DNA from 2 places in the Micromonospora sp. M61 genome. Region 1 is predicted to be linked to the other one. Evidence: riboswitches for the same ligand, from Rfam matches in the RefSeq annotation. Region 1 holds a riboswitch; the other holds the start of a gene.

Region 1 (5,434 bases):
GGACAGGTAGAGGCGGCCCTCGGGGCTGTTGACGTGCTGGTACAGGTTGAGCACCAGGTTGTTCGCGACGATCGTGTCGCCGGTGGCGAAGAACGCCACGAGGCGGCTGACCAGGTGCCGCTCGGCCGGCGACAGCTTGTCCAGGTCGGTGAGGTCGGCGTGCAGGTCGACCTCCTCGACGGTCCAGGTGTTGCGGATGGCGTCGCGGAACCGGTCGAAGAAGTGCGGGTAGCGCATCGGGCGGAGGGTGAGGTCCATCCCGGGGTCGAGCAGCATGTGCGTGGTCCTCGTGTCGGTGGTGCGGTGTCGGCGGCGGTGGTGTCGGCGGCGGTCACTGGCAGGCCTCGCACGACTCGGGGTTCTCCAGCGAGCAGGCCAGCGCCTCCGCGTCGACGGAGACGGGTGCGACGGGTGCGACAGCGCTGACGGTCGCCTGCTGGATCCGCGTGGCGGGGCGGGAGCGCAGGTAGTAGGTGGTCTTCAGCCCGGCCTTCCAGGCGTACAGGTACATCGAGGACAGCTTGCCGATGGTCGGTGCGGCCAGGAACAGGTTCAGCGACTGGGACTGGTCGATGAACGGGGCACGGGCCGCGGCCAGGTCGATCAAAGCGCGCTGCGGCAGCTCCCACGCGGTGCGGAACAACTCCCGTACGCCGGCCGGCAGCTCGGCGATGTCCTGCACCGACCCCTCGGCCCGCTTGATCGCCGACCGGATCCGCTCGGTCCACAGACCGCGGGCCTTCAGCTCGCGTACCAGAGCGGTGTTGACCTGCAGGAACTCCCCCGACAGGGTCTCGCGCTTGAACAGGTTCGACACCTGCGGCTCGATGCACTCGTAGCACCCGGCGATCGAGGCGATGGTCGCGGTCGGGGCGACCGCCACCAACAGTGAGTTGCGCAGCCCGTACGCCTCGACCCGCTCGCGCAGCGCGTCCCAGCGCGCGGTCTGGGTGCCCTCGACGCCCCACAGGTCGGGCTGCAACTGACCCCGCGCGGCCCGGGTCTGCGCGAAGGTCGGATGCGCGCCGAAGCGACGCGCCAGGTCGGCCGAGGTCTCCAGCGCGGTCAGGTACAGCTCCTCGCTGATCCGGGTGGACAGCTCCCGCGCGGCCGGCGAGTCGAACGGCAGCCGCAGCGCGAAGAACACGTCCTGAAGGCCCATCAGCCCGAGCCCGACCGGCCGCCAGCGGGGGTTGCTCGCCGCCGCCTGCGAGGTCGGGTAGTAGTTGATGTCGATGACCCGGTCCAGGAACGTCACAGCGGTACGGACCGTGGCGCGCAGCCGCTCCCAGTCGATGCCACCGTCGGTGAGGTGGGCGGCGAGGTTCACCGAACCGAGGTTGCACACGGCGGTCTCGGCGTCGCTGGACACCTCGACGATCTCGGTGCAGAGGTTGGACAGGTGCACCACGTTGCCCGGCTCGGCGGTCTGGTTGCACAAGCGGTTGGCGGCGTCCTTGAAGGTCATCCACCCGTTGCCGGTCTGGGCCAGGGTCCGCATCATCTTCCCGTACAGCTCCCTGGCCGGGACCTGCCGCACGTAGCGGCCCTGCGCCTCGGCCTCGCGGTATGCGGCGTCGAACCGCTCACCCCACAGGTCGGGCAGCTCGGGCACCTCGTGCGGGTCGAACAGCGACCACATCTCGTCGGCCTCGACCCGGCGCATGAACTCGTCGGGGACCCAGTTGGCGAGGTTCAGGTTGTGGGTGCGTCGGGCGTCCTCGCCGGTGTTGTCGCGCAGTTGCAGGAACTCCTCGATGTCCGGGTGCCACGGCTCCAGGTAGACGCAGGCCGCGCCCTTGCGCCGGCCACCCTGGTTGACCGCGGCGACGCTCGCGTCCAGCGTGCGCAGCCACGGCACGATCCCGTTGGACTGCCCGTTGGTGCCGCGGATCAGCGCGCCCCGGGACCGGACCCGGGAGTACGCGATGCCGATGCCGCCGGCGAACTTGGACAGGTTGGCGACCTGGGCGTACCGCTGGTAGATCGAGTCCAATTCGTCGAGCGGGGAGTCGACCAGATAGCAGGAGGACATCTGGGTGTGCCGGGTGCCGGAGTTGAACAGGGTCGGCGAGCTGGGCAGGTAGGCCAGGCTGGACATCAGCCGGTAGAAGCCGGTCGCCTCGTCGGGCGTGGTGGACAGACCACAGGCCACCCGCAGCAGCCAGTACTGCGGGGTCTCCAGCACCAGCCTGCTGGTGGGGTGGCGCAGCAGGTACCGGTCGGCCACCGTACGCAGGCCGAAGTACTCGAATCGCCGGTCGCCGTCCGGATCGACGGCGGCGTCGAGCATCGTGGCGTGTGCGGCGACGAACGCGGCGGTGTCGTCTCCGATCAGGCCCTCGGCGTGGCCGACCCGGATCGCCGCGCTGAACGAGGTGATGCCCTGCCGACGCACCTCCTTGTCGACGTAACCGGCCAGCAGCCGGGCGGCGAGGCGCGAGTATTGCGGCTCCTCGCCGATCATCTCGGCCGCGGTCTGGATGGACAGCCGGTCCAGCTCTGCCGTCGTCGCGCCGTCGTACAGGCCGCTGATGGTGCGGGTGGCGACGCGCATCGGATCGACATCGGTCAGGTCGTCGGCCCACCGCTCGACCGCCCGGACGATCTTGTTCACGTCCACGGGTTCGGTGGCGCCGTTGCGCTTGCGGACCTGCATCGGCGTCCGCCGCACTGTCGCGTCGCCGCTGACGGGGACTACCTCGGTGACTGTCACCACTCGCTCCTCGGAGTTCGAGACCTGGTGGTCCGGACGCGAGGAGACAGACACCGACGGACGCCACGCCGGCACGGCGTGGGTCAGGTGGCGTCAGCCGTCCCACGCGGCCTCGGACCGCCGCCCACCCGGGTGCGGGTACGCGGCGCGCTGGCAGGTCTTCGGACTCGTGGGCACAACCGGGCTGGCCGGTCTCCTACTGGCCGTCGCTTCCCAGGCCGCTTGGTGGCCCAGTGCTGATGACGGCGGTCGTTCCCACTCACCGCTGCGGGACAGTCCCGGATTTCCACCGGGTTCCCTCTTGCCTCGACCGCACCGGATGAGCGGTCGAACCAGCTGCGCTCGACACCATATATAGGGATGCAGGCGTTGTCACACCCCACATGTCGGTCCCGGCGTGTCGCGGCCGGGCCGGTGACGGTGATCACCAGCCACACCGGGGCGGGTTCGTCCCGGCCGGCGAGGCGCGTCGATGGCAGCAGCAGCCGCAGGCGGTGCGACTGACGGCACGACGCGACCCACGGGCCGCCGACACCGGCAAAGATTTGATGTATCGCGCCAATGGGCACAGTGGATCAGGTTCGGACATTGACCAGGCTCGACGGCCCCGAGACGATGGATGTCCGTCCTTCAGGGTGGATCAAGGTCGTTGACGCGTCAGAACCGCCCTCCGTATACTCCGGGTGATCATCCGATCTTTTGCCTAGCCGGGCGAGGAGCGCATGCCGCAGATCACCGCCGTCACCGTCGAGGACGTCCGTTTTCCCACCTCACTGACCGCCGACGGGTCCGACGCCATGAACAAGGACGGCGACTACTCGGCGGCGTACGTCATCCTGCACACCGACGGTGTCGACAGCGTGGGCGTGCCGCTCGCGGGTCACGGGCTGACTTTCACCATCGGTCGAGGCAACGACATCGTCGCCGCCGCCGCGGTGCACCAGGCGCAGCTTCTGGTCGGCCTGGACGTGGCGACGATGGCCACGGACATGGGCGCGGTCTACCGACTCCTCACCTCCGACAGCCAACTGCGGTGGCTCGGGCCGGAGAAGGGCGTCGTCCACCTCTCCCTCGCCGCCGTGTTGAACGCCTCATGGGACCTGGTCGCCCGGCTCGCCGGGAAGCCGCTGTGGCGACTGCTCGTCGACATGTCCCCCGAGCAACTCGTCGACATCGCGGACCTGCGCTACCTGTCCGACGCGCTGACCCGGGACGAGGCACTGGCCATCCTGCGGGCCAAGGAGAGCACCAGGGCCGACCGCCTCGCCGAGCTCGACCGCACCGGCTACCCCGCCTACACCACCTCGGCCGGCTGGCTCGGCTACGGCGACGACAAGCTGCGCCGGCTCTGCCAGGAGGCGGTGGACGCCGGCTACGGGTACGTCAAGCTCAAGGTGGGCGCCAACCTCGACGACGACATCCGCCGCTGCGGCATCGCCCGGGAGATCCTCGGCCCGCACCGCAACCTGATGATCGACGCCAACCAGGTCTGGGACGTCGGTCAGGCCATCGAGTGGGTCAACGCCCTCGCCCAGTTCACACCCCTGTGGATCGAGGAGCCGACCAGTCCCGACGACATCCTGGGCCACGCGGCCATCCGCCGCGCTGTCGCTCCCATCGGCGTGGCCACCGGCGAGCACTGTCACAACCGGGTGATGTTCAAGCAGCTGTTCCAGGCCGGGGCCATCGACTTCTGCCAGCTGGACACCGGTCGGCTGGCCAGCATCAACGAGATCGTCGCCGTGCTGCTCCTCGCCGCGAAGTTCGACGTGCCGGTGTGCCCCCACGCCGGCGGAGTCGGGCTCTGCGAGATGGTCCAACACGTGTCGGTGCTCGACTACGTCGCGATCTCCGGGGATCTCACCGACCGGGTCACCGAGTTCGTCGACCACCTGCACGAGCACTTCACCGACCCGTGCGTCGTCCGGGACACCGGCTCGGGCAGCGGCTACGTCCTGCCCAGCCAGCCCGGCTACTCCACCCGGATGCGTCAGGAGTCGGTCGCGCTCTACCGGTTTCCCGACGGCCACTACTGGGCGGCGTCGGACCCGACTACCGTGTCATCCTCGGAGCCGTACGTGATCGCGGGTGGGACGGCCACCCCCGCCGGCCGCTAGGGGGTGTCATGTCGCGCACCGACGAAGTGGTGAACGGCATCAAGCGGATGATCCTCGAAGGGCAGTTCAAGCCCGGGGACCGACTGCCCATCGAGAAGGACCTCGCCGAGTCGCTCGGCGTTTCGCGCGGCTCGCTGCGCGAGGGCATGTCGGCTCTGTCGATCCTCGGCATCGTCAACATCCGTCAGGGTGACGGCACCTACGTCACCAACCTCGACGCGCCGCAACTGCTGGCCCCGATGGGTTTCGTGGTGGACTTCCAGGGCCAGGGCGACCCCCGGCACATCCACACCGTCCGGCGACTGCTGGAGTGCGAGGCCGCCCAACTGGCGGCGACCAGGATGACCGACGAGGCCCTCGCCCAGGCCGGTGACCTGCTCGCCGAGGCGGCCCGGATGGTCGGCCAGTCACCGCAGGACCACGAGCGCATCCTCGAGATCGACATCGCCTTCCACCGGATCATCGCGGTGCACGCCGAGAATCCGGTGCTCATCGGGTTGATCGAGGCGTTCGCCGGGCGCACCGTGCGGGGCCGGCTGTGGCGGAGCCTGCACGAGGAAGGCGCGGACCGGCGCACCCACGACGAACACGTGGCGATCCT
Region 2 (5,434 bases), on a different contig from region 1:
CTGCCCCGCCACTGGTCGTGGTCGTGCACCCCGCCAGCAGGACCACCGATGATGCCAGCACCCATCTGCCCCAGGAAACCATCTCGCCCCTTCCGGTACGCGTCGACGACTCGTCGCACCGTCATGACACCGGCCGCGCCCGCCAGGTTCCCTGGAAACACCTAGCGCAGCGAGCGGGCGATCTCGATCGCCTCCGCCTTGCCGACGGCACCCTCCAGCCGGTAGCTCACGTCGCCCTCCTGCCAGATCAGGGTCGAGGCGGCCAGTCGGGCGGTCTCCTGGCGGACCTCACCCGCGCGGTCCACGTACGACAGCACGTGTGGCCCGTCCACCCAGATCGCGAAGTCGCCGTTGACCTGAACCCAGTCCGCTCCCGGCGGGGTGACCTCCTTGTGGAAGGCCAGATTGAGACGACCGTCGAACGCGTCGACGCGCAGCGCGCCCCGGTCGTAGAGCAACGTCGCCACCCGACAGGTGCCCGTGGCGTCGGGGTCGGCGACCAGCACCCGCTCGGGTGGGCCCAGCTTCGCTGGTTGACGGATCGGGAACCGCACCGCCCGTTGGGCCTCGTCCAGGGTGATGGACCGCTGGCCGGGCAACGGCGACGGCGTGCCGCCGGGCAGCGTGCGGGCGGGCGTGGTGGCGATGCTGACACCGGCGAAGCGCAGCAGCCCCGTGACAGCGTCGGCGACGGCGGCGCGGGTCGGGGGCACCACCGCCACGACCACGGCGACGAGCGCCGCCGCGGCAAGCGGACGCCACCGGCGCGCCGGCCTGTCGAGGCGTACGCGGACGCGAGCGGTCACGTCCGGCGCGTCGGGTGTCTCCAGCCAGGCGGAGAGGTCGCGCAGCTCCCGTTCGAGGTCACCCATGCCGGACCTCCTCACGGTCGAGCAGGCCGCGAAGCTTCGCCAGCGCCCGGGAAGTGCGCGACTTCACAGTGCCCCGGGGCCAGCCCAGTGCCGCCACCGTCTCCTCCTCGCTGAGGTCGAGGAAGAACCGGCAGACGATCACCTCGCGGTCGCGTACCGGTAGTTGACGCAGGGCCTGCACCAGTGAGGCGCGGCGCTCCCCGGCGAGGACGGCGTCGACCGCCCCGTCCTCGGCGATCTCGGCCGTCGGATCCGCCGCCGCGGCCCGCAGGACGAGCCCGTCCCGCCGGCCGCGGGACCGGTGCAGGTTGCGGGTCTCGTTGGCGACGATCGCGAGTAGCCACGACCGGAAGGACGACTCGCCCCGGTAACGGGACAGCTTGCGGTACGCCTTCACGAACGCCTCCTGGATGACGTCCTCGGAGTCCGATCCCGCGCCGAGCAGCACCGCCGTCCGGTGTGCGGACGCGGTGTGCCGGGCGACCAGGAGGTCGTACGCCTCCAGGTCACCGGCCCGAGCGCGGGTGACGAGAGCGTCGTCGTCCAGGGGGAGGCCTCCGTTCGGATCACACTCATGACACCGCGTACGCCCCGGTGGTTCCACCCGTCTCTTTCGACGCGGGCCAGCTGTCTCCCATCCGGCGTGCAGCGTATTGCCAGGATTCGGTGCTGCACTGGAGGGGCGTCGAGGAGAGGAGCTGGTCATGAGCTGGTTCAACCGCCGGTCGCGGGGTGCCGAGGCGACCCCGACGAAGCTGGACCGGGAGGCGACCCGCGAGGATCTCGCGGCGCTGGAGGAGTTCGTCGCCAGCCGGCGGGGGGTGGAGTTCTACCTGGAGCCGGAGACCACCGCGACGGACACCACAGTGGTGGCGATCGCCCACGACGGCGAGTGGATCCGTCGTCGTACCGGCACGCCGCGGGCGGCGGGGTCCATCGCCCGCAAGCACGCGGTGCCGCTGTACGAGGCGGCGCGCACCGGCTACCCGGAACGGATGCGCACCTGGAGCCGGGCCCACCCGGAACGGCACGCCCGCTGAGGCTCGTCTGTTCAGGCGGCCTCGACGGCTGAGCGGGCCTGCTCAAGCGTCATCGACTCGGCGTCGATCATCACACTGCCGCGCTCGTCGGCCACGACGGCGACGCCGGCCTGGACCGCCTCCGGGTCCGGATCGCCTGGGCAGAACCAGACACGGCCGGCGAGGTGGTGGAATCGCATGGCGACGATGGTGATCGACTCCCGGGATTGATCGCGGACGCTGCTCCGGTGGTCGCCGATCCTAGGTGAGGGTGCCGCATGCCACCGCACCCTCGGACGATCGGCGCAGGCCAGGGTAGGTGCTACCTCCCTTTGCTCTGCTTACCTATCTGCACCAGACACGGAGCGTCACTGGTGCACATAGGTAAGCAGAGCAAAGGGCGTCGCGCATTGACCCGGGGCATTACGGCGTGCGGATTCGAGGTCGCACCAATCGGTGGAAACCGATGATTGGCACCCGCTTGACAGCGCCGGGGTCGGCGTTGACCGGCGGCGCGGCGGTGTGGCAGCATTCGCGGCCTGACGGCAGTGAAGGAAGTCGGTGCGATTCCGACGCGGTCCCGCCACTGTCACCGGGGAGCGATCCCCCCTCGTGAGTCACGGCCGTGTGTCTGCGGTTGGAAGGCCGGGGGAGAGCGTCGATCCGGAAGCCAGGATACTTCGGCCGTCGGGACGTACCCCAGGGCGTGGACACCCGAGGAGGACCCGATGGCGCACGGCGTCTCATTCATCGACGATCATCGTCATGACCCGCATCGCGGACGCCACACCGCACCCACGACCGGCCGGACCAGCATGCTCCGGGCCGGCCTCGTCGGCGTGCTCCAGGTCGCCCGCGTCGACCACCGGGCCCGCTGAGCTGAGCGCCCGGCGCTGACCGGCCCCGACGTCCGCGTCGGCGAGCCGGCCGCGCCGTCGTGCCGGCTGACGCCGCACCCACCCGCTTCGTCCAGGTCGCCTCCGTGGCGGCCAGGGCGTCACTCTCCGGAGCCTGCCGTGCGCATCCTGCTGCTCTCCACCGCCGACACCGATCTGCTGGCCGCCCGCGCCAGCGGCGCCGACTACCTGCTGGCCAACCCCGCCCGGGTCGCCGCCGACGAGGTGCCCGCCCTGCTCAACGGGGTCGACCTCGTCGTCGTACGCCTGCTCGGCGGCCGACAGGCCTGGCCGGACGGCCTCGCCGCGGTGCTCGCCACCGGCGTGCCGACGGTCGTGCTGGGCGGCGAGACGCTGCCCGACGCGGAGCTGATGGCCATCTCCACAGTGCCGTCCGGGGTCGTCACCCAGGCGCTGGCCTACCTGGTGGAGGGCGGCCCGGACAACCTCGCGCAGTTGGCCCGGTTCCTCTCCGACACGGTGCTGCTCACCGGCGAGGGGTTCGCCCCGCCCGCACCGACCCCGGCGTACGGCGTGCACGGCGAACACCCCGCCGACCCGGACCGGCCCACAGTGGGGATCGTCTTCTACCGGGCGCACGCGCTCGCCGGCAACACCGGTTTCGTCGACGTGCTCGCGGACGCGGTCCACAAAGCCGGCGGCAACCCGCTGCCGATCTTCTGCGGCTCGCTGCGGGGCCTGACCACGGGCGCGGGCCCGCTCGGGCTCTTCGCCCGCTGCGACGCGCTGCTGGTCACCGTGCTCGCGGCCGGCGGCGCGGTCGCCGCGGACGCGTCCGGGGGCGGCGACGAGGACGCCTGGGACGTGGGCGCCCTGGCCGCCCTGGACGTGCCGATCATCCAGGCGCTCTGCCTGACCAGCACCCGTGAGCAGTGGGCCGGCAGCGACGCCGGACTGTCCCCGTTGGACGCGGCGATGCAGGTGGCCATCCCCGAGTTCGACGGCCGGATCGTCAGCGTGCCGTTCTCGTTCAAGCGGATCGACGCCGACGGGCTCTCGGTCTATGCCGCCGACGCCGAGCGGGCCGCCCGGGTCGCCGGGATCGCCGTGCGCCACGCCCGGATACGGTACGTGCCCAACGCCGACAAGCGGGTCGCCGTCGTCCTCAGCTCGTACCCGACCAAGCACTCCCGGGTCGGCAACGCCGTCGGGCTGGACACCCCGGTCTCGGCGGTCCGCCTGTTCGCCGCACTAGCCGAGGCGGGTTACGACCTGGGTGACGCTCCACCGCCCGAGGACGGCGACGCGCTGATCCACGCGCTGATCGCCGCCGGCGGTCACGACGTGGAATGGCTCACCCCGGAGCAGTTGGCCGCCGCCGAGGCCCGGATACCGGGGCCGACGTACCGGCGCTGGTTCGACCAGGTCCCGACCGAGCTGCGCGAACGGATGCGGGAACACTGGGGTGAGCCGCCCGGCCAGCTCTACACCGAGAGCGGCGACATCGTGCTCGCCGGGCTGCGCTTCGGCAACGTGGTGCTGCTCATCCAGCCGCCCCGCGGCTTCGGGGAGAACCCGATCGCCATCTACCACGACCCGGACCTGCCGCCGAGTCACCACTATCTGGCCGCGTACCGCTGGCTGGCGGCCCCGGTCGCCGACGGCGGCTTCGGCGCGGACGCCGTGGTGCACCTGGGCAAACACGGCACCCTCGAATGGCTGCCCGGCAAGGGCCTCGGACTGGCCGCCGACTGCGCGCCCGACGCGGTCCTCGCCGACCTGCCGCTGGTCTACCCGTTCATCGTCAACGACCCCGGCGAGGGCACCCAGGCCAAGCGCCGGGCGCACGCCGTGGTGATCGACCACCTGGTGCCGCCAATGGCCCGCGCCGAGACCTACGGCGACCTGGCCAAACTGGAACAACTGCTCGACGAGTACGCCACAGTGCAGGCCCTCGACCCGGCCAAGGTGCCCACCGTGCGGGCGCAGATCTGGGACCTCGTACGCGCCGCCGAGCTGCACCACGACCTGCACGCCGAGGCGATGCCCGACGAGGACGACTTCGACGAGTTCGTGCTGCACCTGGACGGGTACCTCTGCGAGGTCAAGGACGTGCAGATCCGCGACGGTCTGCACGTCCTCGCCGACGCACCCACCGGTGAACCCCGGGTCAACCTGGTCCTCGCTGTGCTGCGCGCCCCCCAGATCTGGGGTGGCGCCCGCGCCCTGCCCGGCCTGCGGCAGGCGCTCGCCGTCGCGTACGGGCTTGACGAGCAGGCGCTGCTCGCGTCGCCCGGGCAGCGGATCGCCCTCCCGGTGGCGCTGACCGACGTGGTGGACGGGCCGGCCGGCACCGCCGCCGACGCCGTCGACCTGATCGAGGCCCTCGCCCGGCGGTTGGTCATCGAGATGGAGACGCTCGGCTGGGACGCCGAGGCCGTCGACGCGGTGGTGGCGGAGGTGACCGGCCAGCCGATCCCGGACGTCGCCGCCGTGCTGCACTTCGCCGCCACCGAGCTGGTGCCCCGGCTGGACCGGACCACCGACGAGCTGACCAACACCCTCGGCGCGCTCGACGGCCGGTTCGTGCCGCCCGGCCCGTCCGGTTCACCCACCCGGGGCCTGGTCAACGTGCTGCCCACCGGCCGCAACTTCTACTCCGTCGACCCCAAGGCCATCCCCAGCC

What was found. A riboswitch is a leader RNA that binds a small molecule or an ion and turns the genes downstream of it on or off. The one in region 1 is predicted to bind cobalamin.
Region 2: linked by a shared signal. The riboswitch ahead of cobN (cobaltochelatase subunit CobN) and the one ahead of KBX34_RS25205 (ribonucleoside-diphosphate reductase subunit alpha) in region 1 are both predicted to bind cobalamin.

The regions. Positions count from the first base shown of each region.
Region 1 is NZ_JAGPYA010000052.1:12,325-17,758, reverse strand. Features, by position in the region: gene KBX34_RS25210 (ribonucleotide-diphosphate reductase subunit beta) at 1-276, opposite strand, end outside; gene KBX34_RS25205 (ribonucleoside-diphosphate reductase subunit alpha) at 332-2,659, opposite strand; cobalamin riboswitch at 2,851-3,068, opposite strand; gene KBX34_RS25200 (enolase C-terminal domain-like protein) at 3,439-4,833, shown strand; gene KBX34_RS25195 (FadR/GntR family transcriptional regulator) at 4,842-5,434, shown strand, end outside.
Region 2 is NZ_JAGPYA010000011.1:107,879-113,312, reverse strand. Features, by position in the region: gene KBX34_RS08985 (hypothetical protein) at 1-61, opposite strand, end outside; gene KBX34_RS08980 (hypothetical protein) at 162-872, opposite strand; gene KBX34_RS08975 (RNA polymerase sigma factor) at 865-1,476, opposite strand; gene KBX34_RS08970 (hypothetical protein) at 1,577-1,912, shown strand; gene KBX34_RS08965 (hypothetical protein) at 1,924-2,091, opposite strand; cobalamin riboswitch at 2,443-2,572, shown strand; gene KBX34_RS08960 (hypothetical protein) at 2,635-2,847, opposite strand; gene cobN (cobaltochelatase subunit CobN) at 2,908-5,434, shown strand, end outside.